3 linked regions of the Chroococcidiopsis sp. TS-821 genome follow. The protein of the gene in region 1 binds, or shares a complex with, the protein of each later gene. Links are inferred from orthologs where the notes say so. Each region holds a gene or a part of one and is shown on either strand. Other genes may lie near its edges.

Region 1 (10,339 bases):
TTAATACTGCAATTCGGTCAGATGCACAAGGACTAGGTTTTGCGATTCCGATTGATACTGCTGCCAGAATTGCCAATAAACTATTTACGCGAGGACGAGTTGAACATCCTTTTTTGGGGATTCAAATGATCGACCTCACCCCAGCTACTAAAGAAGAAGTTAATCAGGAAACGAATCTCAAGATACAGCAAGAACAGGGTGTATTGATCGTGCGCGTCATTAGAAAATCTCCCTCGTATCGTGCTGGTCTACGCGAAGGTGATATCATTCAAAAGATTGATGGTAGACAGATTCGCAAAGCATCTGAAGTTCAAGAGCGCGTTGAAGCTAGTGATGTAGGAACGGTATTGAATTTAGAAGTGAACCGCAATGGCAAAATTGAAACTGTTCGAGTAGTGCCAGAAGCTTTTCCTGTAGACGAGCTTGGCTAGAAGTTTCCACTTCTGCAATTTTTGCTCATTGTCCCCCACTCGAATCGCGCGGCAAAGACACAGAATCCGCCAAGTCGTCAAGATGCATGCGCTGTTCCATCTGACGCAGAAAATACCCTGTCATCATTGCAGAGGCAAGCAATCCGGCTAAGTTATCCCGGTCTGTAGAAATTTTCACGTTAAAATTCTCAGAAGGCAGCATACCAACTAACCCTTGGACATTCTGAGAAATGATTTCTTTTATTTCTGGACTAACCGAGCGAGCAACGTGCGCTAAAATCTCTGGTGATTGACGTTGCAAATAGTTTAATAGGGGATTCGTTTGCGACTCTTGGTGAGAGTCATCGCTGAAAAAATCAGGATCGAAGACCATGGGCAGTTCTGTTTAGCAGTGCTGATATCTAATGTAACTCATTGTAATAGATAGCACTTCTTGCCTAAGAGTGGTTCTCGCCATACAGCAGTATTACGAATATATCGACAAAAGTCACTCATTTGTTGATTTTTCTGGCGGAGGTGCTTCTTGGGCGTTATCAACGCTTAGCACGTGCGGTAGTTGTTCGAGTTGAAAATATTGGTAAAACTTATCGGTAACGTCGAGTAAAAAAGAGCGACCGTCTCCAGACCGGCGCTTGCGCACAAAACCTAGTTTTACAAGTTCCTGAACGTGTTGATAAGCTCCTGATCCCCGCAAGTTGACGAGTTCTGTTTGAGCGATTGGCTGACGCAGCGCGATCGCTGCCAAAGTGCGCAAAGCTCCTACACCAAGTTCGACCGGAATCAGTGTTTGCACGAGTTCTTGAAAACTCGACCGCAGTTGTAAGCTGTAGGTACCTGAGCTAGTTTCGACGACCTCTAAAGCGCTGTCGCGGTGCGCATAGTCATCGATGAGTTCCATCAGTCCTTCCTCAACGGTATGGCGATCGCAGCCGGCATACTCAGCTAATTGCGCGATCGAGAGTGGCTGACCCTTAAGATATAAAATTGCTTCAATCTTATTTGCTAAACGCATTCACCAAAGGTCAGAGGTCAGGGGCTAGAGATTAGGGTAGGGACAAAGAGCGCGAGGTTAGTAGTTGGTGAATGGAATTCATTTAGTATTTTTTCCTCTACTCTTTGTTTCCCTATGTTTTATTGCGGTTGTACTAAATTTTCTGCACCGCGAACAACTTTGGCAGAGATAATTTTATCTCCTTCTTTGAGTTGTTCTAACACTTCTTTGCCTTCGATCAGATAGCCAAACACTGCATAGCGACCATCTAACAGATTGCGCCCAGCTGGAGTCAGCTCAGGTTCAAACAAAAAGAAGAAAAATTGTGAGGAACCGCCATTGTTATCAAACTCTGGGCGTGCCATGGCAACAGCGCCATAGGCAGAAAAGGGTAAAACTGGTTCTTCGCGATAGCGACCCGCTTGCTCTAAGGTGATGCCATACGTAGGAACTGGATCGCCTTTCACAAGAATTTCCAGAGGAATGCTGCGGTATTTTCCTGTTTTTGGGTCGATAAATCCTTGTTCTGGTCCTGGTGGATCTCCGGTTTGGAGAACATAAGAATCCTCGGCGCGAATAAACTCTAAACCATCATAAAAACCTCGCTGGACTAAATCGACGAAATTACCCGCAGTAACTGGAGCGCTATAGCCGTCTACAACAACCGTCAGATTACCCTTGTTCGTTTCCATTTCTACAGTGGCACGACCTTTGAGTTGTGGTAAGTTACTGTACTCAGCGGGAACCTCGTAGGGAAACTCTTGTACCATTAACTCTTCAAGCGTACTGACTAAATTCAGAGCTTTAGCTCGTCCTATCCAAAGTTGCTCCTTATCTTTCGAATCAGCTGCTTGTCGCAAGTCGTTAATACTAGCTTGTAATTCATCGATCAGAGATTCTGCTTGTGGTTTTTGCTCGTCAGGAATGCTTTTGAGCAGTTCATCGTGACGCGAGTTGAGGACGCGAGAAGCTTGAGAAATATCTTTAGAAATCGCACCCCAACGCCGATTTGCCCGCAGTTGGGTAGCAATATCTTCTAAGTTAGCTTGTAGATCCCGCACAGCTTGATTATCGATCGGCAACGAGTAGCGTAATAGCGCTTTGCCATCAGTGATCGCATTTCCAGCTGGTAACGCTGCATTGCTAGCAGGAGTCCACCCAGCAACGCTTGTACCAAAAAACATCGCGATTAGCAGCAGTAGTATGGTGCTTTTTTTCCACCAGTAGTTCAAATTTGTCATGAGATAGCTCAGATGCGGCATGAATATAACGTTAGGCAAGTGGGCTACCTGGGATTTGTGTTTGCCCTTCACCCATTGCTTGTCTGCCTGACAGTTGCAATTGACGAGGTATCGACTCATTCATAATCTTGCCACAGTGCCGTTCACTTCCTAGTTCAAAATTTAAAAAACGACGCGATCAGGGGTGAGTGATGCGTGGCTAGTGAATAGTCATGAGTTTTGAGTTAGATAGACAATGTTCTTCTTCCTCTGTATCTTTGCTCCTCTGCTCCCTCCGCCTTTTCTGCTTCGACCCCTTCTATAGCACTACGCTGTAGAGGTACAATGAGATGCCGATTGTCTTGCACTATATTGTTTCATGATTTCCAGTAATGATTTTCGACCTGGCGTCACGATAGTCTTAGATGGTTCCGTATGGCGAGTTGTAGAGTTTCTCCACGTCAAACCAGGAAAAGGTTCCGCATTTGTTCGAACTAAGCTAAAAAATGTTCAAAGTGGCAGCGTTGTCGAGCGAACGTTTCGTGCAGGGGAAACTGTACCCCAAGCTAATTTAGAGAAAAGGACGATGCAGCATACCTATAAGGACGGTGACGAATTCGTCTTTATGGATATGGAAACCTATGAAGAAAGCAGGCTGAATGCTAACCAAATAGGCGATCGCGTTAAATATCTTAAAGATGGGATGGAAGTCAATGTCGTTCGTTGGGGCGATCAAGTTCTTGAAGTCGAATTGCCGAATTCTGTTGTGCTAGAAATTGTCCAAACCGATCCAGGAGTGCGTGGAGATACCGCGACAGGTGGCACGAAACCTGCTATTGTCGAAACCGGCGCAACTGTGATGGTGCCTTTATTTATTTCACAAGGCGAACGTATCCGGATCGATACGCGTAACGATACCTATCTAGGTCGAGAATAGACGCGCCAAGCGCATTGCGCATCACGCGTAGCCAATAGCTAATAAATGGGGTCAGACAAACTGTGCCACTTGATTTTAATGAACTTCGGCAACTTATAGCCACTATTGCTCAAACTGATATTGCGGAACTTACGCTCAAAAGTGACGAGTTTGAATTAACAATACGTAAAGCCGTTGGCATCAGTAATGCACCGCTTTCTGGTTCGGGTTCGCCAGCAGGAGGAATAATAGGTATAGAATCGCCTGCAGCCGCTACACCTACAACTGTAGCTGCATCAGATAATCAATCAGACGTGGCGCGCAAAACTGACGTGCCGACGAGTGGATTTAGTGCTGGGCAAGCTCCTACATCACCTAAAGACCAGAAACTACTGGAGGTGATTTCTCCAATGGTAGGAACATTTTACCGCGCTCCTGCTCCTGGCGAACCTGCATTTGTGGACGTGGGCGATCGCGTCAGAAGCGGTCAGATAGTCTGTATTATTGAGGCGATGAAGCTAATGAATGAAATTGAAGCTGAAGTTTCTGGACGAGTCGTAGAAATTCTCGTCCAAAATGGCGAACCTGTTGAATACGGACAAACATTGATGCTTCTCAGCCCAGATTGATCTTGTACGCTGTTGCAATCGAGGAATTATTGCTAAAATTTAGCAGTTCTTCTAGATTAAATTTGATGAAGTCAGCGAAGCCTGTGCCGCCAGAAGTTGTGCAACAAGTAGCTGATTACTTTAGCCTTCTTGGCGAACCGATGCGGCTGCGCCTACTACATTTGCTCAGCGATGGTGAAAAATGCGTGCAAGAATTGGTAGAGGCAACACAAACTAGTCAAGCAAATGTTTCTAAACATCTAAAAATCATGTGGCAAGCGGGAATTCTCAGTCGCCGCAGTTGTGGAACTTCGGCATATTACCGCATAGAGGATGATACGATCTTTGAATTGTGTAACGTAGTATATAATCGCCTTGCCAACCGCATTCAACAACAAGCGAATTCTTTTCGGGTGTTGAATAGCAATCATCAGTAAATGAGTAGCGATCGCCTATTAATTATTGATCGCAACTATTTTTGCCAGTGGTACGAGTGATTAGTAGTTAACTGTGATGCAGCGAGTTGTTCGCTAACGACTAATACATGACAACCAACTACTAATGACCCTTAACAACTATCCGATCGCGAGCATTCATATCGCTCGCGACTTAGAGTTGAAAATTCTCATCGAAACTTTGTCTGGTGAGAGGTTGATTTAGCTCGATGCCTTCTCCACCTAGATATTCTAGTTTTTGACCTTCGACATCAATCCACACTTGGGCATTGGGATCGAGAGTTGTTGCTGTATAAACGACTTGTGCTAAACGACCGCTCATCGAAGCGCTACCGCCGCCACTCGTGAACTCTGAAGATAAATCAACATGAACTCCATCGTTTTGAACTCTAACGCTGCGTAGTTTGGTTCCTGGAGGAATCGTGCTACTAACAGCATCGTTTGTCGGTCCAGCTAAGAGTTGCTCAAACGCAGTTTGCAAAACAACATTCGGCTGATCCGAATTGACTGTAAACGAGGTGGGTACGACTTCGATACTCGTCCCAGTATCTCTTAACCAATAAACTTGTGCGGTTTGATTAATCCCTGGCTGAATTGATGGATTCGTTGATGGTGAACTAGGCGTTGTAATTGCCTGCTGTGAGTTGGGAATTTGTGCCGAACGAAACGCCCACCAAGTGCCAGCACCACCTGCCACTAGAACACCTGCTACTATGCCAGCAATTACACCAGCAGGAACGCGTTTAGCTCTTTGTTGTGTCATGGGAAAAACCCTCCAAAAGAATAAGGTTAGTCGTGGTGTCAGGAGAACAGCAAACAATTCAAATTAAAGTGGATCGAAGATGAACACTGTGACTGTATTCAGGCTATAGCTGTTTCAATATGCGCGAAGATGTTTCCACGCGGATAAAAGCCGCAATTTCTAATTTTTGCGGACTTACATTCAATTGTAAAATTCTGGCTTGAATTCCGGCACTTTGTAAACTGCGCAAATCGAACTGCTGCGAAAAATTTGTGGCGATCGCACTGACAACTTGCTCGGGGACTTTCTCTTCGTTAACCAAAACGACAGGTAAAATTAGCTGAATTTGTCTTTCAGAAACGACACCTAATCCTGACTCTACTGTAATTCTCAATGGTTCAACGTCATCTTGTGTCAGTTCCACCTGAAAACGGATGCGATTATTTGCTAAGAATTGTATCCGAGGCTGCGAGAAATTGAGTTGTTGTACCTGTTGCGTACCTCTACCAAGTTCACCAATTGTGATATTCAGTAATCGACGAGCGATCGCGTTAGATTGTAGCGCCTGGTTAACATCTTGCTCGGTTAAAACCAAGCGTATTCCTGCTTGCAATGGCTGCTGAAGTTGAAGTCTACTACTGAAACTTGCGGTATCAAAATCAACTGCGTCTGTTTCTACTTCTAAAACAGCAAGACGAATGTTTTGTTTTAGCTGTAGCGCACGCCCAGCAATTCGCACGCGCTGTATCTTACCTTGTAGCAACTGATGCGTTGGAACATTATCAACGCGGACTCGCAGTGTTTCTACTTGGGCGAACTGAGAGCGAATAGTGTTTTCTGCAATGCGTTCTACAACACCGCCAACCGGTGAAAGCAATCCTAGCAAGCCTGCTAGAAGAATCGTTAACAGTTCCATAACAGGAGTGATTTCCTGTAGCTCAACTTGTTCATTTTGCGTCTTGCTATCGTCATACGGGCATTGCTCACCTTACATCAAATTCAGTCAATTGGGTAGTAAGATATACTTTTGTTATTTTTTTAGATAAAACATGGAAGATTATCTAATAAGAATTACCCAAAGTTATCTTTGCTTTAAGCGTGACTTAGCTTGTTATTGAAAGTCACGAATAACTTTACAGCTAACGCGTTTAAAAAATCTTTTAGGTTGACACGCCATTTTTTTGCATTTAACCTAGAAATAATAGCAAGTTACAAATTAAAAGTACAAATTTGTAGCTTGTTTCTTTTTCCTCATCATCTGTGGAGATTAAAAGATGGAAGTTCCTGGTAGTAGTAGTATCACTACACTCCAAGAATTTATTTCGGTAAACGTAGTCCCAGCTAAAGTTATTGCTGCAGTTGCTGGACGGTCGAGAGAGTAGGGGTTCATCTCTGGTCGCCAGTAAACGCGGCGGCTGCGGGGAAAGGAGGTAAACCCTAAACAGATTACAGCACATTAATGAAATTACTCAAAGCTAATAATTAATCTAAATATCCGCAGAGCAAAAATATGCAAAAATCGCGCTAGCGATTGCATAAGACTGTTCTGCAAAAATCTAATTTTCAATATCTCTAACTGAGAAACTACCTGTTAATTGAGTAGGTTTCTCAGACACATCCTGCTAAAAAGACGACTGAAACATTTTAGTTCAGTGGTATCAGTCATGCAGAAAAAGGGAGATAAATATGCGTCACAATATTTTGAACGAATTTTTATTACAACCTTTTGCCCTAGAAGCTGCCAAAAAAGAAGCCAACCGTCTACCTGCAGCTGAATTAGTGCAATCGATAATGGAAATTAAGCCGCACAAGCGCGTACTCGCTTTTCGACTATTGGAAAAACAAAAAGCGATCGCTGTTTTTGAATATCTTCGTCCGGAACAACAAGCCGATCTAATTCGCGCGATGGAAACTCCAGAAGTGATGAGTCTGCTAGAAGCATTAGATCCTGGCGATCGCGTGCGGTTGTTTGAGGAACTTCCGGCAAAGATTACTAAACGTCTGCTTGCCAATCTCAGTCCACAGGCGCGTGAAGGGGTAAATTTACTGCTAGGGTATCCAGAACGAAGTGCTGGACGCTTAATGAGCTTGCGCTATCTTGCTGTCCGCGACAGTGTTACCGTGCAATCACTGCTAGCGATCGTTCGCCAATCAGAATTACACGACAATGAACTGACACTCGTCTTCGTGGTTGATGCCGATCGCTACTATCGTGGCTTTGTTCGTACAGTGCGGTTAGTCAAATCCTCTCCCGAAGAGACTATCAGTCACTTGCTCGAAGGAACCAATATTGCTATTAGAGCTAGCGATCGCGATTTACAAGCCGTGCAATTGCTCAAAGACAACGATCTACCCGCAATTCCTGTTGTAGATAACGAAGGACGGCTCATCGGTGATATCACCTTTGATGATGTTATTGATTTAGTGGAAGAAGAAGCCACAGATGCAGCACTTGCCCAAGGTGGAGTAGGCAATTTATTGCGTCGCGACAAAGTATGGAGCGAGCGTCTGATCCGCGGTTCTTCTTGGTATGCAATTCAGTTGCGAATTCTGTTCTTAATTATCACTTTGATTGGTGGAATGCTAGTCGGTGGAGTTATTGAACGCTTTGAAGAAGTACTAGAAGCCGTGAGTGCAGCTGCAGTTTTTATTCCTTTAGTAATGGATATGGGAGGAAATGTCGGAACTCAATCTACGACCGTGTTTGCACGTGGAATAGCATGGAATCACATTAATGTCAATCGTTTTTTGCCTTATCTGCTACGCGAATTACAAATTGGCGCATCAATGGGTGCGATCTTGGGATTAGTAGCAGGCATTATCGCCTACTTCTGGCAAGGTTTACCAAATGGTATTCCACAACTCGGAACGGCTGTGGCAATTTCGCTATTTTGTGTAATCGCGCTGGGCGCAGTACTTGGTGCAATCTTACCTTGGATCATGCTGAAACTTGGCTTCGATCATGCACCAGGAGCAGATCCGTTTATAACAACAATCAAAGACTTCACTGGACTTTGGATCTACTTTACTCTAGTAGGCTGGCTTGTAGGTATTGACTAGCCGACATAACCTGCGCTTGAGGAACAAGTGGTAAAATCTCTGCGGTTGAAACTTCTGAGCGAAACAAAGTGCTGTGGCAATTGCAAGTCTTCCCTATAAGCGAAGGTGGAATGCGAATACGATATAGATTACCTACGCGCAAGCTGACATGTTCTCATCCTGCAAATCTTTTCAGTTTAGAAGAGGAATTGAGGATGAAGACGACAACTCACATGCATAGCTCTAATGACGTTAACCAATGTAAGCAAAGATGATGGAGTGGACAGATTTTGCAGTTCGCCTAGCAGTTGCCTTTTTCTTAGGTTCAGCAATTGGTTTAGAACGACAGTGGCGACAGCGCATGGCAGGATTACGTACTAATACCTTGGTGGCGACCGGCGCAGCCTTATTTGTGATGCTTTCTGTTCTGATTCCTGGAGAAGCCAGCCCTACGCGCATTGCAGCTCAAGTTGTGTCTGGGATTGGTTTTTTAGCAGGTGGCGTTATCTTACGCGAAGGTTTGAGCGTTCGAGGATTGAATACAGCAGCAACAATTTGGTGTGCAGCGGCGATTGGTTCGCTGGCAGGAGCAGGGTTTATAACTCAAGCAGTGATTGGCTCGATTGCAGTTTTAATTGCTAACATTCTCCTACGTCCATTGGGCTATCGCATCAACCAGGAACCCCTACAAGGAAGCGAGATAGAACTGTGCTATCAATGTTCCTTAATGTGCCGAAGCAAAGATGAAGCTCACGTACGAGCATTGTTGCTGCAAGCTCTCAGTACTAGCACGATGAAGCTACGTTCATTGCGTAGTGAGGATTTAGAAGATGCGGCGGATCGCGTTGAAGTAGAAGCGGAAATGCTCACTCAAAACCGCGACGATCAGCTTTTAGAGCAAATCATTAGTCGATTAAGTTTAGAACCAGGAGTCATTGCTGCGAGTTGGCGAGTTATTGAACAAGAGTTTGGCTAAGTTTAGCAGAGGAAGAATACTGTTTTCCATATAACTCAAAACTTTCAGAATGTCCTAAGCATATTGACCATTGCTGTAGAGTGCTTTTTATCCGTGAAGTGCAGTATCTATCCACTGCTTCAGCGTTGCAACTACTGCATCAATCGCGATGTCTTGTGATTTGCGGCTTTTGCGTTCGACAACTTCAACTTTACCTTCAGCGAGCGATCGTCCCGTCACAATGCGATAAGGAATCCCAACAAGATCTGCATCTTTGAACTTAACGCCCGCGCGTTCGTCGCGATCGTCAAGCAGCGTCTCGATTCCTGCTGCATTTAGTTGTTGATAAAGCTTTTCGGCAACTTCTACTTGTTGCGCATTATTGATGTTTGGAATCGTTACAATCGCGTGATAAGGCGCGATCGCTACAGGCCATATAATACCGTCTTGGTCATAAGATTGCTCAACCGCAGCTTGTGCCAAGCGCGAAACTCCCACACCATAGCAACCCATGACTAAAGGAACTTCTTCACCTTGTTCGTTGGTGTAGGTAGCTCCCATTGCTGCGGAGTATTTTGTTCCTAATTGAAAAATGTGTCCGATTTCGATACCTCTAGCGCTTTGTAAGGTTTGTTCGGGGTTATGAATTGCGCGATCGCCGACGCGTGCTTTTCGCACATCGACAATATTTTCTGGTAGTTTAAATTGCTCGTTCCAATTTGCTCCAACGACGTGATAACCTAATTCGTTGGCTCCTGTTGCAAAATTGCGCAAATCCACAGCCGTTTTATCAACTAACCGCAAAAACTGCGGGTGTATTTGTTTATCGGTACGAATGTAGTCATCCGCAATATCAGGGGCGATATATCCTAGCGGTAAAGGTTTTGCTGCCCATTTTTGTTGCATTGTTGCGTCTGGTACAGTGAGCGCGATCGCGGTTTTTCCACCATACTGCGGAGCAAGGCGAGTTATCTCATTTTGC
Region 2 (10,327 bases), on another replicon or contig:
ATATTTTGCAGTTGGCTATTGGCATTATCACTGATCGACCTTGATACAATGACGCTACCAGATCGCTTGACAAAATCAGGATTAGTTGTCGGTTTGCTCTTTGGCGTCATCGCCAGTTTAATCGTACAAGCCCCTGTCGAGGGGGTCGCGTATCAGTTCATGTCGCGTGTCGTTGGCGCAGTGTTAGGAATCTGGATGTTTGATGCGATCGCGCTATTCGGTTCGCTAGCACTAGGACAAGCAGCAATGGGCGCAGGAGATGCTAAATTAGCTGCAATGTTGGGCGCATGGTTAGGGTGGAAATATCTCTTGTTAGCGGGGTTTCTAGCGTGTGCTATTGGCGCATTTATAGGTGGCGGGGCGATCGCCTTAGGTATCCTCTCTAGACGGCAGAAAATGCCTTTTGGTCCCTTTCTCGCGCTAGGTGCAGTCATTGCCCTCTTCAGTGGCGATGCGATTCTCGCTGCCTATTTCCGGTTAATCTTTCCGGCAATTTAATTTATTCTCCTCTGCGTCCTGTACTCTCTCCGACTGCCTCAGTTCTGCTAAAATCTCTGTGTGTCATGGATCACGCTAAGAACCACAAGCAGGCGCTGGGAAGCTGAGTTAATGTGTCAATTGTTAACGGCGCACGATATTCCTGCGCGGGTAGTTGACTTGGGAATAGCGTCATATTTTGGCAGCGGTAGCCCAGCTGCGTTACAAGTCCACGCTCAAGATCGATGGGCAGCGCTACTTTTACTCAGCCCGATTGAAGCCGAGGACGATGATACATCGTCTAGCGAATAGTTGGAATACCAAGATTTTTGGGGTTAGGCAATTATCTGAGTTTTCACCCTCTGCCTTCTTGCTTCCTACCCCTCGCCACACCATCCAAAACTAAAAATTATAGGAGTTTATTTCCAAGCGGCTCCTGACTTGATTAATATAAATATTGCTACTCAAAATATGGCAAAGTTTAATGTCTCTGTTTGATTGGTTTGCAAATCGGCGAAAGTCTGGTCCTATTAGCCAGGAACGCCAAGAGCGTGACATTGCTGATGGGTTGTGGAGTAAATGTGCGGCTTGTGGAGTTTTGGCGTATACCAAAGACCTGCGAGCTAATCAAATGGTCTGCCCAGAGTGTGGACATCACGTACGGGTAGATAGCAACGAACGCATCCGACAATTGATCGACGCGAATACCTGGCAACCACTCGATGAGTCGATCGGCCCAACCGATCCGCTACAATTTCGCGATCGCAAAGCGTATAGCGATCGCCTCCGCGAAACGCAGGAAAAAACTGGGTTAGTCGATGCTGTCCAAACAGGTTTCGGGCAACTCGATAAATTGCCTGTCGCTTTGGCAGTGATGGACTTCCGATTTATGGGCGGTAGTATGGGTTCGGTTGTCGGCGAAAAAATTACGCGCTTAATCGAACGCGCCACCCAAAAGCGCTATCCCGTAATTATTGTTTGTGCATCGGGTGGAGCAAGAATGCAAGAGGGAATGCTCAGCCTCATGCAAATGGCAAAAATTTCCGCTGCCTTAGAATGCCATCGCGAAGCTCGACTTTTATACATTCCTGTTTTGACAAATCCAACAACCGGTGGAGTCACTGCCAGCTTTGCCATGTTGGGCGATATCATCATCGCCGAACCCAAAGCAACGATCGGATTTGCTGGTCGCCGCGTTATCGAACAAACGTTACGCGAAAAGTTACCAGAAGAGTTTCAAACTGCAGAAGATTTATTGCAGCACGGCTTTGTCGATGCGATCGTGCCGAGAACTCAACTGAAAAAAACGCTAGCACAGCTAATCGACCTGCACCAACCCGTCGCCCCTACGCATCACCAGATATTGCAACTAGAAGCAATTGCGTTAACGGCGAGAGAAGGATGAGTGGCTAGTGATGAGTGATGAGTTATGTTCGCGTAGCGTGCCAAAGGCATTTATTAAAAGAATCTTAATAACTCAACACGCCTCGGCTTCCCTGCTGGAAAAACTCAGATTCTTATCAAAAGTAAACAAATTGCTCAGTGACATGATATTGATATTAGAGCAGCTTAATCTCTAACAGTCACTTAACAATCATTCATTATGGGTTTTGCAGATGTGTCCATTGCAGAATTAGCAGCGGACTACAACCTCACAGTAGAAGAAGTGTTTTCTTTGTGCGAGCAACTGGGTATTGCTTACAAGTCGTCTAAGACTCGTCTGCCCTTAGAAGATGCCAAAGCAATTATCTCCCACATTAAGGAGAAAGAGACAGATTCTCAAACAGAGACTTCTACATGATATTGCGTCAGAACTTCCTTGTACGAGTGTCGCGTATCTTCAGGTGCAAAGCCCGTAACTGGCAAGCGCCATCACAACTCAAATGAAATGTGATGAGGAAGAGATTAAGCTATCGCTTATAAAGCTGTGTTGAGGTCGAAATTTTTAAGAGGAAACAATGTTTAAAAGATTGATCGGGCTTGCGGTGGCTACTATATTGCTGACATTTGGTGTCATTGTCGGCAAGGCAGCCGCAGTGGAACTAAGCGAAGCTGTGCGAACAGTACCGCTGAATGACCAAGGCGATACCATGGTGCTGAGCCTCAAACAAGTCCAAGAAGGGAAACGCTTATTTAACTTTGCTTGCGCGCAGTGTCACGTTGGAGGTGTCACTAAGACAAACCAAAACGTAGGGCTAGACCCCGAAACACTTGCTTTGGCAACCCCACCCCGCAATAATATTGAGGGACTTGTGGATTACATGCACAACCCCACTACCTATGACGGTGAAGAAGAAATTGCAGAGTTACACCCTAGCACCAAGAGTGCGGATATTTACCCAGCAATGCGGAATCTTACCGAGGATGACTTAGTGGCGATCGCAGGTCATATTCTGCTCCAGCCCAAAATTGTCGGCGATCGCTGGGGCGGCGGCAAGATTTACTACTAAACTCTTGTCAACAAGCGATTAGCTTTTAGCCATTAGCTAACCAAAGCAAAGCTAAGAGCTAATTGCTTTTCTGTTATTTAGATTAACTGCAATTTTTCTCACGAGTATCTCAATTTCTAGCCATTCACCCTACCGTAATCGCGTTTCAATTTAAATAAATGTTAAGTACAAGCTGCGTGCGCCGTGTAATTATAATTTGGTCTATCGTTGTCGTTCTATTCCTACAGATTACTTCTCCCGCTCTTGCTGCTGTTGACCCTTATCTCGCGCGCTATTTGCGTCTTACTGAACCAATTGCCTTAGAAGTTGACGAACAAGGCACTACCCGCGAGTTTTCCCTCGAAGAAATATCACAAGGCAAAGTACTTTTTGAGAACAACTGCCTAAACTGTCACGTAGGCGGCGCAACACTCCCAGATCCCCAAACCTCACTAGCACTGAATAAGCTAAAAGGAGCCAACCCTCCCAGAGATAATGTGAATAATCTTGTCGCCTTTCTCCGACAGCCAATGACCTACGATGGCTCGGAAGAAACATACTGGTGTCGCCAAGTACCTGAATCCTGGATGTCACAAGAGGAAATAGAAAGCTTAGCCGCGTTTGTTCTTACAGCAGCACAAAAGGCTAAAGGATGGGGTGCAGAAGAGTTCTAAGGCATTTTTGTGTCACATCCAGTGCGTTTTTTGATTTTTTATAAGAAAAAATGTATCTATGACAACTTGTCGTACTTGGTGTTTGTTTTTATTTAAAATTAAATAGCGACGATAAACCTCTTTGGAGAAAACTATGAAATTTATTGCTGCAACTTTGCGGCGCTTCGGTACAGTTGTATTAGCACTCGTACTCGTTGTCGGTAGCTTTGCGTTCTTTGCTCCTACAGCAGCGGCCGAAACTTACCAAGTTAAACTAGGTTCAGATAAAGGAATGTTAGTTTTCGATCCAGCAAAACTAACAATTAAACCTGGTGACACAATTGAATGGATAAACAACAAAGTACCTCCCCATAACGTTGTCTTCGATGCAGCCAAGAATCCCACTAAGAGTGCAGATTTAGCAAAAAGTCTGTCTCACAAGCAGTTGCTCATGACACCAGGTCAACAAGTTAAAACCACCTTCCCAGAAGATGCACCTGCAGGCGATTACACCTACTACTGCGAACCCCACCGCGGTGCTGGTATGATTGGCACCATCACTGTTGAAGGCTAATCGTGCTACTTGCGAGTTGCGTGGTATAAATTAATTTCGCACGAGATAACTTCATATCAATGCCTCAAGAGCCACAACATCAACTCTTGGGGCATTTTGATTGTTGAATAGCATAGAGTGGCTCTTCTCCCAGTTTTGGGCTACCGCGTACGTATCCCCTAAATACACCCTAGTGCGCCTTTGGCAGTATTATCCCGTGGTAGCAACTGGCGTGGATTTAAGAGGCTGAAGTTGGTATAGTTACTCAGCAATAACACTCTTTCAATACACTTTCACACCAACTCGTTGCTAAATCCATCCACTAGTTAGAAGATATAAAGTTAAAAATTGGTTATTGTGGTTGCCAGTTTCGCACAACAAAACGCATGGTTCCTATTCGAGATAATAATCCCACGTCAATTACGCCTTACGTTACCTACGGGCTAATTGCGGCTAACGTTCTAGCCTTCTTATATGAAGCAAGTCTATCACCACAGCAACTTGATGCCTTTTTCCATTTAGCGGCAATTGTCCCGCGCGAACTATCTGCTAGCTTTGCCGGAATTCCCGTAAATCAACCTGTACCAGAGTGGGCGACTTTAATCACATCGCAATTCCTCCACGGTGGGCTTTTGCATCTAGGAGGAAATATGCTGTTTTTGTGGATTTTTGGCAATAATGTCGAAGACCGTTTGGGACATTTTAAGTTTTTGTTCTTCTACCTAACTTGCGGCGTTTTAGCAGGCTTAGCGCAGTGGTTCTTCTCGCAAGGTTCGTCAATTCCTTCGTTGGGTGCAAGTGGCGCGATCGCAGGCGTGATGGGTGCATACATTATTCGCTTCCCCACGGCTGAGGTGTTAACGCTCATTCCCTTAGGATTTTACTTTCCGGCAGTGCGACTTCCCGCGTTTTACTTTCTCGGTTTTTGGTTTCTCCAGCAAGCTGCGTATGGCTTTGCGAGCTTAGAAGCTCGTACTAATATTGGTATGGAAAGCGGTGGAATTGCCTACTGGGCGCACGCTGGTGGTTTCGTCTTCGGTGCGATTTTAGGTCCACTCTTAGGCTTATTTAAAGACGATTCGCAGCAAGAATATCTCTAAGCACAGAATGTAAAGGGAAAACACTTTCCTTTTACTTCTGCATCAAATGGGGCAAAAAATATAGATTTAAAACTTAGCCTTTATTACCGTTCATTTCAAGAAAAAACACGCTGGTAACTGCTTAAAGATTGCATGCCAGCAATAAAGGATTTAGCTTTTAGCTATCATGAATAATTAGTGGTGGTAAAGCAGCAGACGATACATTAGCATTTGTATTTGATGAATAGGAAGCAAATCTGTGGTACCACTGCGAGATAATAACCCAACATCGATCACTCCCTATGTAACCTATGCGCTAGTTGGCGCAAATATATTCATTTTCTTATATCAAGCTACGCTGTCACCGCAAGAACTACAAGCATTTTTCAATCGCGCAGCAGTTGTACCGTGTCAACTCTCATCAACCTGTCCTGTTCCTGTCGATCAGGGCATTCCCGAATGGTTGACGCTCATTACATCGCAATTTTTGCACGGCGGTCTGCTGCATTTAGGCGGCAATATGCTCTTTTTGTGGGTGTTTGGTAACAATATTGAAGATCGTTTAGGTCATATCAAATATCTGATTTTCTACCTCAGTTGTGGTGTTTTAGCGGCATTAGCACAGTGGTTTTTTTCCCAAAATTCTACGACTCCGATGGTAGGTGCGAGTGGCGCGATCGCTGGAGTCATGGGCGCATACATTCTCCGCTATCCTAAAGCTCAAGTATTAACTCTCGTTCCTATCGGGTTTTTCATCACAACATTCCGCATTCCGGCGTATTTCTTTTTAGGATTTTGGTTCGTTCAGCAAGCATTCTACGGTATAGCAAGCTTACCTGCACGCACTAACATAGGAATGGAAGGCGGCGGTGTTGCCTACTGGGCGCACGCTGGTGGTTTCGTATTTGGCGCAATTTTAGGTCCGATGTTGGGTTTAATGCGGCGCGATTAGGTAAAGGGGTAAGGGATGTGCCTTACCCTGCTAACCATTCACGACAGGAAATCCTTTGCAATTGCCTTCAGATAATACGAGCAAATGAACGCAAATCGCACACAGCAAATTGCCAGCATTGTCGAAAAACGCCGTCCTTTGGCAGATAAAATTGCAACAACAGCAGCAAATTTAGCAACGCTTTCGCAAGCACTACGAAATCTCGAAGCGCATCGCCAACACATTCTCGCGCAAGTAGATGATGAGAGTAGCTACGGACGGTTGCAAGAAATTGATTTAGCGTCAATACAGAATAACATTGCCATAGAATTGCGATCGCTAGCGCAACTTCAGCAACGTTTTGCGCGCAATACACTCAATATTGGCGTAGTAGGACGCGCCCGCCAAGGAAAAAGTCGATTCCTGCAAAGTTTAACAGGATTGACCGCCGCTGAGATTCCGGATGGCGATCGCCAACATTGTACAGGAGTACGCAGTACAATTCATCACAATCCGAGTAGCGATATTTACGGAGAAGTGTGGTTTCATTCAGAGCGCTCGTTTTTGGAGGAAGTCATCGCGCCTTATTACGAACAGCTACGTTTAGGCGCAAAACCAATTACACTTACAGAGTTTACAAGTAAACCGCTACCACCATTACCGCGCGAACTACCTGGATATGCTGAACCAGGGGCAATGTACGAACATTTAGGCAGGTATCACGCCAATATCGACAAATACCGTCACTTACTGCGATCGCCTTCGCCGCGTAAAATACCCAGAGAAGAAATTCGCGAATACGTCGCGCAAGATACAACCGATGGTCAGCGCGTGTTTTTCAACTATCTTGCAGTTCGGGAAGTGAAAATCGTCTGTAGCTTTCCGCACGCAGATGTTGGACAAATTGCCTTAGTTGATATGCCAGGATTAGGCGATACTGGCGTTGGCGATGCAGAAAGACTTGTCAAAACCTTAGGAAACGATGTCGATGTGGTATTGTTTGTACGGATGCCAAAATCCTCCGGTGACTACTGGGCGGATGTTGATGTCCGGTTGTATGATACTGCACGCGCGGCATTAGTTGACTTACCACTCGAATTGTGGTCGTTTATGGTGCTAAATCGCACCGCTGCTGACTCGAAAAACGGCGATAACTTCAACAACTGCAAAGACTTAGCCGACACATTAGCCGAAAAACACATCAAAGTAGTCGATTGTGCGATCGCAAATTGTGCCGATCCTGCGGCGGCAAACCAAGTTTTAGACCAAATTCTCGACTATCTGGCAACGCATATTACAACTTTAGATGAGAAGTATGCGACCTCTTGCCAAGAGCGATTACTGCAACTTCAGAATACAGTAAATATAGAGCTAGAAAAAGCCAACAAAGCTTTAGCCCTAGCAGTCGGTGAGAATTGGTTTCCTTTATTCGTCGAATTGTTTGAGCAATTATGGAATGAACTAACAAGTGGTTTAGAAGCACTGCTACGACATCTCAAAGCACAACGCAACGAACAAAATAGCGATTTTAAACAACAAGTCGCCACCGCAATTGCTGCGTGTCGTCAGGATACCGGAATTCCGAGTATCGAGCAAATTGAAAAACGACGCGATCGCACCGGTGGTTATCCGAATGCTTACTACCAGTATATGCACGAAATTCGCGCGCATCTATCGCAGCATTTTTTAGCTTTGGATGTTGGTTTACAGCGATCGCTAACGCGAGTAAAGTCACAAGTTGCTGATGTGTTAATCCATCAAGCGCGGTTAGGCGGTATAACTTCGGCAACAGGTGTGGAATTTTTACAAGAAATTGCGCAGCAACTACCCGATACTTTACCAACGTTGAAACTGGGATTTGAAATCTTAGCAGAGTTTGAGATTTCCTATCGCGGGTTGATTCAACATCGAATTCGCAAGCATTTGGATGGATTAACACCCGATGAAACAACGTTGCAACTTTCTAAATCGCCTTCGGCAAAAGAAATTTTATCTAACCTAAAAACACTTCATGCAGAAGCGGTGTATGGCTGCGAGACGGCGTTAGAAGACTTACTCAGCGAACCTAGTTTAGCAGCGTTTGCAATCGTGGAAGAGTTTGTCGATCGCATTCTTCGCGCAGAAGGGGCAAAATCAGAATGGCGGATCTTTTTAGAAGAAGCAAGGGCGGAAGTTTGGCAAGCGGAGTTTATGGCTTTAGGCGATCGCACGCGACTGCGACGGGAATGGTTTGATGCGATCGCGCGCGCTACGGCGGCGAATCAATCGAATGCGATGCAGTTTTTGGGTTAGATTCGGGGCGGATAGAGGGCACGATGTTGCGATTATTGGGTGTAGGTATATAGAGGAAAGATGAGGGTTGATGCACGAAATTAAAATTACGATGTTGGGTCCTAGTGGGGTGGGTAAGACGACTTTACTGACCGCAATTTATGAGCAATTCGAAAGTAATATTGGGAAAACGAATTTACAACTTACACCTGATGAAGAGAGTTCGGCGATTCTACAAGAAAGGTTAGTGGAACTAAAAACTTTACTCGACGATTTTGAAGCAACTGGGGGAATTCAAGGAACCGAAGGCGAACCGGAAGAGTTGCGATCGTTTATCTTTGGTTTAGGGCAAAAAGGTCAAAAACCTTCTTTACAATTACATTTTCAAGATTATCCTGGTGGCTATCATGCAGCAAAAGCCACACCAGAAAAAAGACAATTTGTCAAGAGTTTACTGACTGATTGTGTCGCGGTTCTCATTGCAATTGATGCACCAGCATTGATGGAACAAAACGGTAAATGGCATGAATTTATTAATCGTCCACAGCAAATGACAGATTTATTCAAAACAGCGTATCAAGATTTAGATTCACCGCGATTAGTCATCTTTGCGCCCGTAAAATGTGAAAAATATCTCCAAAGCGAAGCGTCCGCTAAAGAACTTTTGCAACGCGTCAGAGAAGGATATAGCAAACTTATCGACTTATTTAACTCAGCCAATCTACTTCCTAAAGTTGCTGCGGTGGTGACTCCGGTACAAACAGTCGGTAGCGTCGTTTTTTCCAGAATTGATACAAACAATAGTACACCACATTTTCGCTTTCGTAAAATTAGCCACGACGCCGTGTATAATCCACAAAATAGCGAACAACCACTAAGATACTTATTGCGGTTTATCTTAAAGTTGCATATCGACACGCGATCGCGTAGTTGGGGAATATTTAGTTTCCTCCGCGATTGGCTAGGAAGAGACTATCATCTCAAGCAAGCCGTTAGTCAATTTGCCAGTGAGTGTAAAACAAACAATGGCTTCGCCTTACTTCAAGGAGAAGACTTATTAAAAATTAGCTAAAACCTCCAAAATCTCTCCCTATCTCTTATCCTTTGTGTCTTTGTGGTTCGTTGGTTCGTTTCAACAAGATTACTATTTACACATTAAATATTATGAACTATGAATATCTACATCCAAAGTCGCGGTGTTCCTCCAGACGATGATTATTGCTGGCAACCCGAAGTACCAAATATTCTCAAAAAAAATCGTATCAATGACTTAATTCAAAGCGAATCACCGTCAGTAATTTTAGCGCGGTTTGATAGCACACTCCTCCTACTCATCACCAGCTTAGAATCAAGCGAAAGAAAAGATTTTCAAGGACGTACAATCCGAAATTCTGTGGCTTGGGTAGGAGAAGATACAGAAGCAAATGAAAAAAAACTACGCGCGATCGCAGCGTGTGCTTTACGCGATGAACTGCGAGAAAATTTAAGAGCAGAAATTGACAATGCCGTAACTTTTGGTAGTAACAACGGTTTTCAAGTCAACTTCGATGCCTTAAGTCATTTAGCAATTGAAGAAGTTATTAGCGTACGCAACTTTCCCGCCAATTTAGATAAAAAACTTGGCAAAAATTCAAAACAGCAACGCGACGAACTTGCTTACGAACTCGAACAACACAATTTACCAAAAGAAAATGCGCCCTTACTTGTTGTCACAGGTATTAAATCCGAATCAACTTTAATGGCAGCCGGAGTGTGGCGGGGGTTATCTAATCTCGTACAAACAGGAGGATGGAAAGACCCTTATAAAAAAAGTTCCACGTCCGAAAAAACAATTACGAGCAGTCACTCGAAAAATCAGAAAAACAATCACTTAGTTTTACTCATTTTATTACTCGCAGGCATCGCGATCGCAATTCTACTTTTATTTGTCATTG
Region 3 (10,313 bases), 1.2 Mb from region 1 along the record:
AATACCAGCGTGTCGCAAGTAAACGCCAGAAATCCTAGCAAGTAAATGCTAGGTAAGCTCGTTAATTTTAGAGATACGCAGAAAAATTTGTAAGGCTTTGTAAAGATGCAAGTTATTTTTAAAGTTATTCGACAAAAAGAAAATTCTCCGCCCCAAGCCCAGACATACCAATTGGAAGTTGAACCAGGTAATACAATTTTGGATTGCCTAAATCGCATTAAATGGGAACAAGACGGAAGTTTAGCATTTCGGAAAAATTGTCGCAATACGATTTGTGGCAGTTGTGCAATGCGGATTAACGGACGTTCTGCTTTAGCGTGTAAGGAAAACGTTGGAAGTGAAATTCAAAGATTACAAAGTATTGAGGGTCGTCATGGAGCAACTCCAGAAATTATTCTAGCGCCGTTAGGAAATATGCCAGTCATTAAAGACCTAGTGGTAGATATGACAAGTTTTTGGAATCACTTAGAGGCAGTAGAACCTTATATCAGTACGAGCGCTAGAAAAATACCAGAACGCGAATTTTTACAAACTCCACAAGAGCGATCGCGCCTCGATCAAACGGGTAATTGTATTATGTGTGGCGCCTGCTATTCCGAATGCAATGCGCGGGAAATTAATCCAGATTTCGTCGGTCCGCACGCGCTTGCCAAAGCTTACCGCATGGTCGCAGATTCGCGCGATACTCAAACTGAAACGCGCTTGGAAAAATATAATATTGGTACTCAAGGTGTATGGGGCTGTACGCGCTGTTTTTACTGCAATAGTGTGTGTCCGATGGATGTTGCACCTTTGGATCAAATTAGCAAAATCAAACAAGAAATCTTAGCGAACAAAGAAGTACCAGATAGTATCCCGATTCGTCACCGCAAAGGATTAATTGAACTGGTAAAACAAGGCGGCTGGATTAACGAGCCGAAGTTTGTGCTTCAGGTGGTTGGCGATTACTTTCGCGATCTCAAAGGTTTATTACGAATTACACCGCTTGGTTTCAAAATGCTCATTCGCGGTAAATTCCCACTTCATTTTGAACCATCGACAGGTACCGAAGAAGTGCGATCGCTGATTGAATCAGTACAGCAAAAGAGGGGTGAGAAGTGAGAAGGTAGTGGTTAGTGGCTCTAGTGACTAGGGGGTAGTGAAAAGATGCATTCTCATGCTTCCTCTGCTTCTGTGCTTCCCATCTCTTTTTATTGTGGCTCAGTTGGGATATTAATTGGTTTTCCGGTGCGATCGTAAATAAGAATATCCCACTGTCCGTTAGCACTGGATTCAAAGGCAATTCGATTGCCATCAGCGCTAATTGTCGGGTTACGGACTTCGGCTTGCAAGTTAGTTGTCAAGTTCCTTAACTGGCGAGTTTCGCGATCGTACAAAAAGATGCCAGACTTTCCTTGACGATTGCTAGCAAATACAATGTACCGACCATCTTCAGATATAGCAGGACTTGAGGCGATCGCATCAAACGAATTTAATCCTGGTAAGTCAACTAATTTGCGGCTAACCATGTCAAATAAATAAATATCTTGACGCCCGAAGCGATCTGAACTAAAGACGATGTATCTTCCAGAGACGCGCGGGGTGAGTTCAGCTGCAGGGCTATTCAGGCTTCTTCCACTTGGCTCTGAGGGGAAGCTTAGCAAGCGGGCGGAGCTTCCATAACTACTCAATACTATTAAAATTAACGTCAGCGCTAGGATGGTTGCTAGTAGAGTAACGAAGCGTTTCACAAATGAATGATAAAAAGCTAAGGTTTAGAAGTGCTTGACTAGGGTTTGCAGCAAGACAAGCCTGAATGCGATTGCGCGTGCATTCGCAACGAGAACCACAAGAGTTACTTGCATCGACTGCGAGCAAAGTATGCCTTACTCCCTCAGGTCTCTTAGCTTAGTATGTAAAAGTACAATTTGTTTAGGTAACCTTGACTTTAGTCGGAAGACGTCTGTAATTTATGCTCCTCAATAGGAACGCCATCAGGAATATCTAACTCAATCCTAGAACCTCGATCGAGGACTTCGATATCCCACTGACCATTAATACTACTTTCAACTGCGATGTAGCGACCATCAGGACTAATGCTAGGATTGCGAATCCATCCTTGATACCATCTGCTGAGAAATTGTCGCTGTTGAGTTACGCGATCGTAGAGGACTAAACTCGGTCTTCCTTGGTCATTAATAATACAGACAATGTAGCGTCCTGTATAGCTAATGCTGGGGCTTTCGGCAATAACTTCAGGGCGGTCTTGTAAGCCTGGTAAAGGTAGCAAAACCTGCGCTTGTAAGTCATATAAGAGGAGATGACGACTACCATCACGATTTGAAACAAAAGCGACGTAGCGACCATCGCCACTCAATGCTGGTTGTTCGTCAGTATATCGGCTGTTCAAACTAGCGGGAATGCTGGGGCGATCGAGAGGAGTACACGCGATCGCAAAAAGCAATAACCCCGAACCCAGACAAAGATTAATCCAGTGCCGAAGTCCCCATTTTGCTAAAAATTTTCTCACCTCAAGTCTACTGCAATGCCCCTACCCAAGTTGACATTCAGAATTTTATTATTTTTCAGGGACAACTTGACCATACTTGTTTGCAGCACTATCAATTAGCAACTACCATTAGCGCTAATAGCTAATTGATAAGTATAGCCCTATGACTTGAGTTTGACCTATAAATTTCTAAGGTTCGTCAAACCTGACTGGATTATCAAAGTCACTATCTGAGGCATCAACGGGCTTGTAATCTACATAATCGGTTGGCGTTGCTTCAATATCGTCCTCTCTTCTTCGAGACGTACCTTGCGCAGGCGCAGGACGGCGTTTTCTGGTCGTCGGTCGAGCTACTGTATTCGAGCTATCCTTGTCTTCCCACGAAGAGTCACTACTTCTTGTAGGACGTGAGGGTCTACTCGTGCTGCTGCTACCGACATCATCCCAGCTACTATCTGATTTGGGATATCCCCACTCATCAACTTCTGGGCGCTCAACGCTTGAACGGCTTGTTGGACTTGTCGGACGAGGAGAACGACGACGCTTTGTTGGTCTATCTGCAGGTGCTAAGCGCTCAGAACTACTAGCGCGATTCGAGTACCGACGCCGAGGCTCGTCATCGTAATCATCGGTAGAATTACGCCGGAGTTCGTCTTCATATTCGGTAGTTCTTGCTGGGCGCGTTTCTTTTGTGCCCTGAATTCTTCTTCTGGGATTAATTGTAGGGCGTTCTTCGTAAAGTGGCTCAAGCTCGTCTAACTCGGCTTGATACTCATAAACGGGGCTAACTGGTCTTTCTTCATCCACAATTCGCGTGTTGCGTTTTGCTTGTTCAGTTGCAACACCCCGCAATCGGACACTTTCAACCGCAAAGAAGATTGCTGAACCCGTGAGTAATAATTGACCAAATTGCAAAATTGGGTCTAATCGCCAGCCTTGAAATAAAAGAATAAAACCGCACAATAGCCCGACAGCCGCGAAAAAAATGTCGTGGTCTCGCGATAGCTCTGGACGCACTGAGCGCAGAAAATATAGACCTGCACCAGCTACAGCTAAGACGATGCCCAGGATACTCGCTGAATTTAGTCCAAAGTTAACCATTTCTATTCTCTCAAGTATGTCTTATCCTAACGAGTCCAGCCAAAAATCACCATAGGGATCTGGGCATTGTTTTTGTTGCATACTGCCAATCGATATTAATTAAATCTGTGCTTCTATGCAACTTATCTACTCGCTTCTACTCGCTACACATCTATGACACAACTACAGCACGCGTTACTGAATTTGTGGGGAGTCATTGCGACTCCCTTAAATCTATTATGAACGCTGGATTTTATCCTTTTGACTAATAAAAATCAAACCTACTGTTGCTGGAATAACAACAATTAAAAGTCCAGCCAGCAAACTATAAAAGAAATTCATTAACGACGGTGTCATAGATTCGCAACCTTTTTGCACACTTCGATCTTAATTTTAATCTTCTGTTACACCATTGAGAAGTTCATCGCATACTGTTTTATGTCTTAGATTAACGCACTGCCTTGACAAGTAAGAATGAGCTGCAGTGGAAATAGTTGTATTAACTGCGATTTTTCTACGCGCCGCCAGTAAGCCTTTTTTAGTTAAAATACAAAATATTTACAAAATTTAAAATAAAGTATGTCATTCTTGGTCATTCTTGATTGAGTACTTCTTTCATAGTTAGATACTTTTGCACCCTAGCAGTCAATTTCTGAGTCGTTTCGCCGTTAAACCAATATGAGCGCTGTTACTCTAACGAATTGGATTCTTGGTTCTATATTGGGACTGATGATCTTGTTATTTCTCTTTCGCATCGTTCTGACGTGGTATCCACAAGTCGATCTCAAACGCTTTCCTTTTAACGTCATTGCTGTAACCACTGAACCCTTTTTAGCGCCTTTGCGTAAGTTAGTACCACCAATCGGCGGAGTCGATATTACTCCTGTGATTTGGCTAGGGATTGTCAGCTTACTGCGCGAGCTACTGTTAGGTCAACAAGGATTACTCACAATGGCAACGCGTTTGCACTGATAAAGAGGGATGAGGCGCGAGTGAATAGTGGCTAGGCGTGAGTTTTGATTTTTGGAAAGAATTTTCCTGACTCAACTCTGCGCTAGAAATCCTGACCCTTGACCTCTAATTTCCCCGCGAGAACATGACATGTTCGACAAAGTTCGTATAAACGTCACCTTGTAAAAATTCTGGTGTTTCTAGGATTCTTTGATGGAAGTTAATTGTTGTGGGCAAACCAGTTAGAGCACATTCGCGTAAAGCACGTTTCATTCGTCTGATCGCGCTGGCACGATCTGGTCCCCAAACGATTAATTTGGCAATTAAGGAGTCGTAGTAGGGAGGAATTTGATAATCGGTGTAAACGTGGGAATCCATGCGCACGCCGGGACCACCTGGCGGTAAGTAGCCGCTGATCCGACCTGGAGACGGGCGAAAGTCATGGTCGGGGTCTTCAGCATTAATGCGACATTCGATCGCGTGACCGCGCAGAACAACTTGGTCTTGAGTCAACTGCAGTTTTTCCCCTTGGGCGATGCGAATTTGCTCAGCCACCAAGTCCAGTCCAGTAATCATTTCGGTAACTGGATGCTCGACTTGAATCCGCGTATTCATTTCCATGAAATAAAATTCGCCGTTGGGAGCAAGGAGAAATTCCACCGTTCCCGCACCCACATAATCAATTGACTTCGCAGCTTTAACTGCAGCTTCTCCCATTTTTTCGCGGAGTTCAGGAGTGAGTGCGGGGCTAGGTGCTTCTTCTAATAATTTTTGGTGACGGCGTTGAATCGAACAATCGCGTTCGCCAAGGTGAATGACGTTGCCGTAGCTATCTGCGAGAATTTGAAATTCGATATGACGCGGACGTTCGATAAATTTTTCCAGGTATAAGCCAGGATTACCAAAAGCAGCTTCTGCTTCGCCTTGAGCGGCTAAAAAGAGTTTAGTGATTTCACTGTCGTCGCGGACAAGACGCATGCCACGTCCGCCTCCCCCTGCTGTTGCTTTGACGATTACCGGATAGCCAATTTGACGCGCGATCGCACTTGCTTCGAGTTCGTCTTTGAGTAATCCATCGCTACCAGGGACAATCGGTACGCCGGCGCGAATCATCGTTTCTTTCGCTGTTGATTTATCGCCCATAGCGCGAATTGCTTCGGGTGAGGGACCAATAAATGTAATTTGATGATCCGCACAAATCTCTGCAAATCGGGCATTTTCGGCTAAAAATCCGTACCCAGGGTGAATCGCCGTCGCATTGCGCGTTAAAGCTGCGGCGATAATGCGGGGAATATTGAGATAACTTTTGCTACTCGGAGCCTCGCCGATGCATACCGCCTCATCTGCTAGTTGGACGTGGAGGGAATCGCGATCGACGGTCGAATGAACCGCAACGGTCGCAATTCCCATTTCTTCACAAGCACGGATGATCCGCAGGGCAATTTCTCCCCGATTGGCGATGAGTATTTTAGAAAAGTGCATTTGCCAGCAACACCAACAGCTAGAATAATTGCTCTCGCTAACTCCTAGAACTTCTTTATAGCGGCAGTGCGATCGCGTAGCTTCAGCATACAGTAAATCTGCAACGAAATTGCGCGTAATCTGCTACTATCTATAATTAGTCGCAAGCGGATGTGGTGGAACTGGTAGACACGCACGTTTGAGGGGCGTGTGGCTTACGCCTTGCGAGTTCGAGTCTCGCCATCCGCATTAACAGTTTTGAATTGCAGAACGTTTTATAACTCACCCCTAAAGAGTTCCAAACCCTTTTTTCTTCTTTTCCTTTTTCTTCTTCTTGGCTGTACCACCGCCACTGTAGCCGCGCCAGCCAGGGGCTGAGGGACGATTACCAGCGGCAGCGAGAGGATTACCCATACCGCCACCGAACATTCCAGGCATTCCAGGGAACCCGCCTTGCGTCATTTGTTGCATCAGCGATCGCATTTTCTGAAAATCGCCCACTAACTTACTCACATCGGCTTCTTTGTAACCCGAACCATTGGCAATCCGTTTTCTGCGACTTGGAGAACTGGCGAGTAGATCGGGATCGCGGCGTTCTTGCGCGGTCATTGAATTAATCATTGCTTCGGCGCGCTTTAGCTGTGTTTCGCCTTGCTTGAGTTGATCTTCCGATAACTTATTCATGCCTGGAATCAGCTTCATGATGCCGCCCAGCGAACCCATATTTTTCAGCAGCCGCATCTGCTTGAGGAAGTCGGTAAAGTCAAATTTTGCTGCCATAATTTTTTCTTGCATCTTGGCAGCATCTGCAAGATCGATTTCCTCCTGCGCTTTTTCAACCAGCGTCAAGACATCTCCCATTCCCAGAATTCGCGACGCCATGCGATCGGGGTAGAACGGTTGAAGTGCTTCTACTTTTTCTCCAACACCAACAAACTTAATCGGTTGACCAGAAATCCGACGTACTGATAGCGCTGCGCCACCTCGACTATCGCCGTCCAGTTTCGTCAGAATTGCCCCTGTAATTCCAATTTGCTCGTGGAAGGTTCGCGTCAAATTCGCCGCTTCTTGCCCTGTCATGGCGTCTACAACAAGTAGAACTTCATGGGGTTGCACCGTTTCTTTAATTTGGGCTAACTCTGCCATCATGTCTTGGTCAATTTGTAAGCGACCAGCTGTATCAATAATGACGGTGTCTACTCCTTCGGCTTTTGCGCGTTCGACGCCTTGACGTGCAATTTCCACAGGGTTAGCATCACTTCCCATTTCAAACACGGGTACTTCTATTTGCTTACCTAGCGTCACTAACTGGTCAATCGCCGCAGGACGATAAACGTCGGTAGCTACCATCATGCAACTGCGATCTAACTTGCGTAGGTGTAATGCTAATTTAGCTGTCGCCGTCGTTTTTCCAGTTCCCTGTAAACCAGCCATCAGGACAATTGTTGGTGGCTGATCTGCTTGTGCTAGGGGAACGTTCGTTTCCCCCATGACTTGCACAAGTTCCTCATATACAATTTTGATGAACTGCTGATCGGGTCGTACTCCTGCAATCACCTCAGCACCTTGTGCATGAGATTCGACTTCAGCAATAAAGTCTTTGACTACCTGTAAATTAACGTCTGCTTCCAACAGTGCGCGACGTACTTCTCGCAGCGCATCTTGAATGTTGGACTGGGTAATTTTGTCTTGACCCCGCAGTTTTTTCCAGGCAGACTCTAAACGGTCAGCAAGTGCATCAAACATAATTCGTCAAAATCCGTTCGTCTATAAAAAGTATTGTGTCAGCTAATTTGCTTGTCTACTTACTACGTTAAATGCTTAGCTATCACTAAAGCTATTAGCGAGCATTGCCAAGACTAGAGAACTGCTTTCAGTAAGCTTTTTTGTCGCTTGCTTCTGCATCTGCATCAATGTCCAAATCTTGACTTTGCTGCCATCTCCTCAATTCAGCGGCTTCTGCGTGCCTTAGTAGTGGTGTATGCACTTCGTCGGAAGCTTAGAAGGAGTCAGTCATACAAAGCCGGTTTGTTGCGATCGCATCTTCAAACTTGCAGGAAAATTGTAAATTTTTGTTAAAGTAGGGTATTTTGTATTTTTAGCTACAGAATTATCTGATATAGTAAAATTGTAAAGCAAAAACGCAAACAAATTATTTAAAGAGGAAGCCAGTATGTCTACTCAAGATCAAGCCCGTGCCTTAATGATGCGTCATCATCACCTCATCAGAAATCGTCAGCAAGCGATGCTGAATCGTGCCGCATCTGAGATGGGTCTAGACGGAGCCGAATATCTTGACTATATTCAAGACATTCAAGGTAAAGTAAATCCCAGCTTCCGCAACACATACGACCGCAGTTCAGCGACGATGAGCTAAAGATTAATACCAAATTTTGCGACAATCTCAAACTATTCAACGCAACTAACTCATTTAATTGCTTGAGAATTTTACTTCTTAGTCGAGCGAGCAATAGAAAAATAAACTAAATATATTAATCACCGTTTGCCTTGCAGCAAATTATCTTCAACTCTGGCAAGGCAAAATTACCGAAGAGTTATTCATCTTTACATTTGGGCTTTCTTCAATCGTTGAAGAAATGCCCATTTTTTATTGTTGATGAATAAATGCTTAATTACAAAATCTGAGATAAAAACTTGCGCGTGCGTTCTTCTTTCGGATTTTGGAAGAATTCTTGGGGTGTAGCTTCTTCGACAATAACACCGCTATCCATCAAGACGATGCGATCGGCAACTTCGCGGGCAAAACCAACTTCGTGAGTAACGACCACCATCGTCATTCCCGAACGTGCCAGCGATCGCATCACATCTAATACTTCTCTTACCATTTCTGGATCGAGGGCGGATGTTGGTTCGTCAAAGAGCATAATTTTTGGTTGCATTGCCAAAGCGCGGGCGATTGCGACTCGTTGTTGTTGACCGCCAGAAAGTTGACCAGGATACTTATGCGCTTGTCCTAAGATTCCAACTCTTTCGAGTAGCTGCATCGCAACTTCTTCGGCTCTTTTTTTTGGCCAGCGGCGTACCCAAATCGGGGCTAAAGTGACGTTATTGAGTACCGTAAGATGGGGAAACAAATTGAATTGTTGAAACACCATCCCGACTTCTTTACGAATTGCATCGATGTTGCGTAAGTCGTGGGATAGTTCAATGCCATCAATTTCAATTCTGCCTTGTTGGTATTCTTCTAAAGCATTGAACGTGCGAATAAACGTTGATTTTCCTGAACCAGATGGACCCATAACGACAACAACTTCACCTCGGTGAACATTAAGACTGACACCGCGTAGAACGTGAAATTTGTTGCTGGCGTACCACTTATGGACATTCTGAGCGATAATTGCAGGTTTTTGTGGCGAAGAAGAATCTGTTTGTGTTGTAATAGTCTGCTGCGTCATTGTTTTGTTTTTCCTTAGATGGTGTTAGGTCATAGGTAATAGGTAATTGGAATTGCTGCTACCGCTGACCAACATTCAACTTGCGTTCGAGATTGCGGCTAGCTTGCGACATTCCATAGCAGAAGATCCAGTAGATTAAACCGATGAATAAGTAAACTTCGGCGTAGCGTCCGATAAATTCTGGTTGTGCCAAGATCGAACGGGCGATTCCAGTAAGTTCGAGTAAGCCAAAGAGTGCAAGGAGCGAAGTATCTTTAAATAAGCTGATGAACTGACCAACAATTGCGGGAATCACGGCTTTTAGGGCTTGGGGTAACACGATTAAGGACACTGTTAGAGGTGCGCTGAGTCCTAAAGCTTTAGCAGCTTCGGCTTGTCCGCGTGGAACGGCTTGCAAACCACCACGAACGTTTTCAGCGAGATACGCAGCACTGAATAAGACAAGTCCGGCGATCGCGCGTAGTACTCGGTCTAAATCGCGGAACCAAGGCGGGAGAAACAAAGGTAGCATCACTTGCGCCAAAAACAAAATGCCGATTAATGGTAAGCCTCGGATGACTTCAATATAGAGAGTTGATAAACCGCGTACAACCGGAAGCGGACTTTGCCTTCCAAGGGCGAGTAACACTCCTAAAGGAAATGAAAGAATGATACTTGTTGTTGCAGTAAGTAATGTTAATAGTAGTCCTGACCAAACCGTTGTTGGGGTAGGTGCTAACCCTAAACCACCTTTGATTAACCACCAGACAACGAGAAACGCAACGCCCCACGCGACGGGAAACCAACCACTAAAATTAGCTGGTAATTGCCGCCCGATTGTATAGCCAACTGTTGCTACAAGTGCGATCGCCAGTAACCACAACCGCGATGATAAAGGCAGTGGTAGCAAGATGACAGCAGCGAAGATAATACCCAAA

The links.
Region 2: the proteins of accB (region 1) and accD are in contact, whole or in part, in a solved structure (PDB 8UXZ), measured with the Escherichia coli proteins. The link is inferred for Chroococcidiopsis sp. TS-821 from one-to-one orthologs.
Region 3: the proteins of accB (region 1) and accC are in contact, whole or in part, in a solved structure (PDB 8UXZ), measured with the Escherichia coli proteins. The link is inferred for Chroococcidiopsis sp. TS-821 from one-to-one orthologs.

The regions. Positions count from the first base shown.
Region 1 is NZ_MVDI01000001.1:1,479,263-1,489,601, forward strand. Bases 2,511-5,414 are described here. They hold accB (acetyl-CoA carboxylase biotin carboxyl carrier protein), read left to right. Parts: upstream 2,511-3,641; coding sequence 3,642-4,187; downstream 4,188-5,414. Other genes in these bases: B1A85_RS06675 (peptidylprolyl isomerase), read right to left, coding at 2,511-2,663; efp (elongation factor P), read left to right, coding at 3,022-3,579; B1A85_RS06690 (helix-turn-helix transcriptional regulator), read left to right, coding at 4,253-4,603; B1A85_RS06695 (GerMN domain-containing protein), read right to left, coding at 4,776-5,384. In the rest of the region: B1A85_RS06660 (HhoA/HhoB/HtrA family serine endopeptidase), read left to right, coding at 1-431; B1A85_RS06665 (DUF760 domain-containing protein), read right to left, coding at 457-804; SMC-Scp complex subunit ScpB, read right to left, coding at 919-1,443; more of B1A85_RS06675, read right to left, coding at 1,563-2,510; B1A85_RS06700 (DUF2993 domain-containing protein), read right to left, coding at 5,488-6,279; mgtE (magnesium transporter), read left to right, coding at 7,050-8,423; B1A85_RS06710 (MgtC/SapB family protein), read left to right, coding at 8,677-9,378; B1A85_RS06715 (proline--tRNA ligase), read right to left, coding at 9,466-10,339. UniProt on the Escherichia coli protein: This protein is a component of the acetyl coenzyme A carboxylase complex; first, biotin carboxylase catalyzes the carboxylation of the carrier protein and then the transcarboxylase transfers the carboxyl group to form malonyl-CoA.
Region 2 is NZ_MVDI01000013.1:20,747-31,073, forward strand. Bases 1-2,921 are described here. They hold accD (acetyl-CoA carboxylase, carboxyltransferase subunit beta), read left to right. Parts: upstream 1-961; coding sequence 962-1,882; downstream 1,883-2,921. Other genes in these bases: B1A85_RS21215 (A24 family peptidase), read left to right, coding at 1-498; B1A85_RS21220 (putative signal transducing protein), read left to right, coding at 559-789; B1A85_RS21230 (translation initiation factor IF-2), read left to right, coding at 2,081-2,278; psbV (photosystem II cytochrome c-550), read left to right, coding at 2,436-2,921. Also shown: more of psbV, read left to right, coding at 2,922-2,927; photosystem II cytochrome PsbV2, read left to right, coding at 3,086-3,580; petE (plastocyanin), read left to right, coding at 3,714-4,133; B1A85_RS21250 (rhomboid family intramembrane serine protease), read left to right, coding at 4,499-5,212; B1A85_RS21255 (rhomboid family intramembrane serine protease), read left to right, coding at 5,451-6,143; B1A85_RS21260 (hypothetical protein), read left to right, coding at 6,228-8,414; B1A85_RS21265 (Rab family GTPase), read left to right, coding at 8,485-9,465; B1A85_RS21270 (hypothetical protein), read left to right, coding at 9,565-10,327.
Region 3 is NZ_MVDI01000001.1:274,481-284,793, reverse strand. The notes cover bases 3,824-6,701. They hold accC (acetyl-CoA carboxylase biotin carboxylase subunit), read right to left. Parts: upstream 6,002-6,701; coding sequence 4,646-6,001; downstream 3,824-4,645. Other genes in these bases: ffh (signal recognition particle protein), read right to left, coding at 6,269-6,701; B1A85_RS01325 (YggT family protein), read left to right, coding at 4,247-4,540; psbX (photosystem II reaction center X protein), read right to left, coding at 3,824-3,925. Outside these bases: B1A85_RS01350 (succinate dehydrogenase/fumarate reductase iron-sulfur subunit), read left to right, coding at 106-1,101; B1A85_RS01345 (TolB family protein), read right to left, coding at 1,191-1,700; B1A85_RS01340 (TolB family protein), read right to left, coding at 1,928-2,509; B1A85_RS01335 (Ycf66 family protein), read right to left, coding at 2,678-3,589; more of psbX, read right to left, coding at 3,806-3,823; more of ffh, read right to left, coding at 6,702-7,726; B1A85_RS01305 (hypothetical protein), read left to right, coding at 8,154-8,357; B1A85_RS01300 (amino acid ABC transporter ATP-binding protein), read right to left, coding at 8,614-9,396; B1A85_RS01295 (amino acid ABC transporter permease), read right to left, coding at 9,455-10,313. UniProt on the Escherichia coli protein: This protein is a component of the acetyl coenzyme A carboxylase complex; first, biotin carboxylase catalyzes the carboxylation of the carrier protein and then the transcarboxylase transfers the carboxyl group to form malonyl-CoA.